One region of the Paenibacillus sp. DP01 genome, then DNA from elsewhere that is predicted to be linked to it. Evidence: predicted binding sites of a transcription regulator. Region 1 holds the regulator's gene; the other holds the start of a gene.

Region 1 (2,408 bases):
ATCCATTCGTTTCGGTTTATGATTCACGGCAATCTTCCATAACGTATCTCCAGGTTGTACAGTCAGCTTAATCATTTCTTCATTGGAAACTGGAGGTGCTGCAAAAACCGTAAGTACACCTGCCCCTGCAACCCAAACGATAATTACTAGAATAAGAAGCTTGAGTAAAAGAGTATTGGTAAGAGCCTGTAACAAACGTACCTTACCCTCTTTTCGGGTCTCCTGTAAATTCTCTAAATTCATCGGAAAAATACTTTGATAAGTGCTATATTTCATAATTGGCCGCGTCCTCCAAACGTTTGTTCTTATGTTTTTCACAATATAACACGAACGTTTGTTTTGTTCAATAGAAAAGAGAACAAAAGTTCGTGAATATTTTTAGGGATTATTTAGAACTTATGTTTGTACGAACGGAGGTTCTATGCTATAATTTTCCCAAACGTTACTAAATGGGGTTGATACGGTATGTCTAAGATTTCGAGCCGCCAGCAGGCCATTCTTGAATTTATCCGCAATGAAGTGCGTCTAAAGGGATACCCCCCTTCTGTGCGCGAAATAGGCGAGGCAGTCGGATTGGCCTCCAGTTCTACGGTTCACGGTCATTTGGATCGTTTGGAGAAAAAAGGACTCATTCGCCGCGATCCTACGAAACCACGGGCTATTGAATTACTCGGTCAAGACGAATCGGATAACAGCAACTTGATTAATTACTCCATTAGTCGTGTTCCCGTCGTCGGCAAAGTAACCGCTGGTCTTCCTATTACGGCGACAGAAAATATTGAAGATTACTTTCCTCTTCCCCAACACTTTGTTGGTGAGGATAAAATATTCATGTTATCTGTTGTAGGCGAAAGCATGATTGAAGCTGGTATTGCTAACGGAGACTATGTAATCGTACGTCAGCAGCAGACTGCTGATAACGGAGACATTGTAGTAGCTATGACAGATGAAGACGAGGCTACAGTTAAAACCTTTTACAAAGAAAAAGATCATATCCGGCTTCAACCTGAAAATCCAGCCTTTGAGCCACTTCGACTGACACACGTCAGCATATTGGGCAAGGTTGTTGGACTCTTCCGGGACTTCCACTGATTTATCGTGCTTTCTTCCCCGTTATACTACCACGAATATAAAACCGGCCGCCTAGGCGAGCCGGTTTTATATTTTTGTTATATTTACTATGTATGTGTCTCCAACTATTCTTTCCTTTTCAGCAACCTATATTGTCTCTACTATTATATCCGCCCCATATCCGAGATAGTTCCACTCTGATCTTAAACTGTTTACTTTTATTAGCTAAACAAATGGAAATTTGACACATATGAACCTACGGTGGCCTTCCTCTATAACGTAAAGTTGGGAAGGCGAACGCAGGCTAGCATGAGCTTTTTTTGTTAAACATTTAGGAACATAGGTACTAGCTTCTTTTTGTCTTTAGTAGATTTATGCTGATACATTACTAGCACAATTGACATATGTATATAGCAGACCTAAAGCAAAGGAGTTATGCAGATGATCAGAAATAGAGTTAAAACGTATAAGCATCGCATCGGGAAAAACAGATATCTGGTCGTTAAAGTCTTTCAAGCCGCAGCTGCTAAAACAGGAAGCGGAAATGCACTCGCAACTAACGCATTAAATATCAAAATTTCCAAGCGTAAGCATAAACATCATTAAGATTTAACCGTACCTTCATTTCTTTGAAGGGAGGTGATATTATGAGCAGAAGACACAGCAACCGTGAATTGAGAAGAAGAAGATTAAACATCCGTTCCAACCAAAGAGCCAATGCGCGTGCAAGAGGTAACGCACTGGCTGTTAATCTGTTTAGCGTGAATGATGGACAACGCAGACGTTAATAATTATTTTCAAGCAAAAAGCAGGAAGAATTCTTCCTGCTTTTTTTGTGTTAAATAATACACCAAACTACCAATCCCGCCAGTTATAGCTTCCTCAAACTTGTATCCGATTTTCATAACTTAAACATTTCTAGCTGTAAAACCATTCATTAGCTTAACATTGCTGCAATGGATTTGCTCTATTATTTAATTTAATACTTTTTTATAAGGTCCCACTTGCCCGCTTTTCTTTATAAATTTTATAAACAAGGCTCGAACAACAGGACCCATAACCAATAATTGTAATGGATAGGCCACAACAAAGTTCTTTATAAAAATTTCTAAATAGGCTTCAAATAATGAATGATCGCCAATACCCTGACTTAGAATTGAAGTTAATAAACCGTAGAAAGACATAGAACAGGCCATTCCGAACACCATACATGTTGAAATCGTGATAATTAAAAATATTTTTTTGGATTTATCAAAAGGTAGACTTAAAGCAACTTTTTTTGCTACAGGATCCACGATATATAAATCTAATATGAGCGCTATAATAAATCCAATTAG
Region 2 (2,408 bases), 680 kb from region 1:
GGATGATGAAGTATACTTCTCCGCTGATCCAAAAATACTGGAACCTGATACTGCTTGAATATCGGTTCCACCCATGGCTCATAATCTTCAATATGACGCACAAACAGGGCCATTTCCCGATAACGCGCACCTTCATCGCGGGCCAGACGGCGCATTTCGCGTACGGCTCCTTCCAGCTCGGCACGACGATTTGCCGCAGCATGCAGTTTTATACCCTTAGGTTCTGTACCTGCCCATTGCTCTCGTAGCTGCTGTAGCCCCAGCCGCTGTTCCTGATTCCGCAGCCCTGTGCGATGTTCGAAATTAGCCTCCAAATACGCCAACGCTGGACGTTCCTTAAACCTAGGCATCGGATCGGGGCGTAATAACTGTGTCTGCGTTTCAATCATCAGCTCCTCTGCCATTCCTTTAAGCTTGACGTAGGTAGCCGCTGAAGGATGAAACAAATCCAGCTCATGTGGAAGCTGTCCGCTATCGTAGCTACGGTTACAGGTCAGCGCCACTGTCAGCGAGGAGGCGTGCAGCATAAGCTGCTCCACCACCTTGTATTCATGTGGTGTAAACCTCCGGTAGCCATCCATCCAAATGTCTGCTCCGCGCACGAGGGAAGACTGTGCAATCTGTTCTGTCAGCATGCGAAGCGTATCTTCACCATCGATATATTTAAGCGTCAGCTCCCGTTCAAAATCCTCATAGATTAGACTGATATCCTTGAGCTTGCCTCTTAAAATCGGAGTGGACTCCCCCGCAGCATGCATTCTATCCAGTTGCTCCGGTACAGACCGAGCATCATTTCCGTACTGCTTTAGCTCTGTGAACAACGTATTCAACCGATCCACAAAACCGAGTTGGTCTCCTGAATCTTTAAATAAACTCAGTTCATCCTTGCGACGACGAATAATTTTATATAAAAGCATCTTCTTGCCTTCTTCCGTTACAGGCACCAGTGCTGAACCCCCTGTTTCCTGCATGACTAAATAGGCAAGACGATGGAATCCCATCACCTGGGCGCGCACCGACCCCTGAATACCGTTTCCGACTTCGGTGAGCAACGCATGCTCTGAAGCAAATGACGATTGCTCAGGCACAAGTAACAGCATAGGCTTACCTAGCGGCTCCTCGCGTAACATAGAGGTCATTTCATTACGGATTAACGTGCTTTTACCACTACCAGAGCGGCCAATCAATAAGCGGACCGACATGATGCCGCCTCCTTTCTAACCAACAACATTCTATTAAACAGTATAGCATATCAGGCAAAGGAGAAAAGAACGTACGTTTGCCATGTTGTAGCAATTGGGCTCTTCTCAAAAACAAACAGTCCCGCAGGATGGCTTGGTGCAAGCCTTCTCTACAGGACTGATGTATACTAAAAATGAGTTTGTTTTCACCTATTTATCTTTATCGCCTAATAGTAGATTAACTTTGACAAGGGTATGAAATCTACAGCTGTGTCCGGCTGCGCACCTCAAAGATGGCAAATTTCAAATAATGACCTTCCTCCACACCTAAAATTTGGGGATGGTCCTTCCCTGCCGCTCTCCAATCTACCAGTCGGAGGATTTTGCCGGCATCTGCAGCCGCTTCCTTAATCGTGTCCAAAAACAGCTCCGGCCGCATATGGAACGAACAACTCGCCGTTACCAAATAACCGCCCTCATTGACGAGCTTCATTCCGTGAAGGTTGATATCTTTATATCCACGTGTAGCTCCTTTGACAGCACTCTTCGTTTTGGCAAAAGCCGGCGGATCCAGAATAACTACGTCAAAGGTACGTCCGCCACCCGCAGTCAGCGGCTTAGATGTATCTCCTTTGCCGCCCGCTCGCGCGGTGCGTTCCTCTACACCTTTAACCTGATTACGTAAATATTGAAAAGCATCGTCGACGACAAACTCGACGCGATCCTCAAAACCGTTCAGCTTCACATTATCCCGAGCACTTTCAATCGCATGTTCAGAAATATCAAGACAAGTTACTTTTTTCGCACCATGTTTACACGCATTGAGCGTAAAGCTACCTGTATGTGAAAAACATTCCAATACAGTTGCACCGTCCCAGAATGGGAATTCAACAACCTTACCACTTTTATTCACAGGCTTTATGACCGTTGTGCCGTCATCCCCTGGGTTTGCAGCTACTTCTTGCAACGTAATTCCGCTACGCGCTCCCCAACCTGTCATCAACGGCGCGATGGCCGCACGATTTTCACGCTGGTCAAAGAAATACCCCGTCTTTTGTCCCTCTTCGATATCGACCTTGATTTGTAAGCCATTTTCCGTCACCACCACATGGCGCGGGCAATCGCCGTACAAAGAACCCTTCGTCTGTTCCAACCCTTCCAGCTCACGGATGGATACATCACTACGCTCATATATACCAACTGGCCCCATTACTTCAACAAGTGCAT

The links. The regulator LexA, encoded in region 1, represses DNA repair genes until DNA is damaged. The targets are predictions, from matches to a motif close to CGAACATATGTTCG.
Region 2: a site for LexA is predicted at 1,269-1,282, ahead of addB (helicase-exonuclease AddAB subunit AddB). Genes of this name have one in related genera too.

The regions. Positions count from the first base shown of each region.
Region 1 is NZ_CP173059.1:3,157,318-3,159,725, forward strand. It holds gene ACH59B_RS13805 (LysM peptidoglycan-binding domain-containing protein) at 1-276, opposite strand, end outside; gene lexA (transcriptional repressor LexA) at 466-1,092, shown strand; gene ACH59B_RS13815 (hypothetical protein) at 1,513-1,677, shown strand; gene ACH59B_RS13820 (hypothetical protein) at 1,719-1,859, shown strand; gene ACH59B_RS13825 (DUF2798 domain-containing protein) at 2,046-2,408, opposite strand, start outside.
Region 2 is NZ_CP173059.1:3,833,312-3,835,719, forward strand. It holds gene addB (helicase-exonuclease AddAB subunit AddB) at 1-1,202, opposite strand, end outside; gene ACH59B_RS16745 (class I SAM-dependent rRNA methyltransferase) at 1,444-2,408, opposite strand, start outside.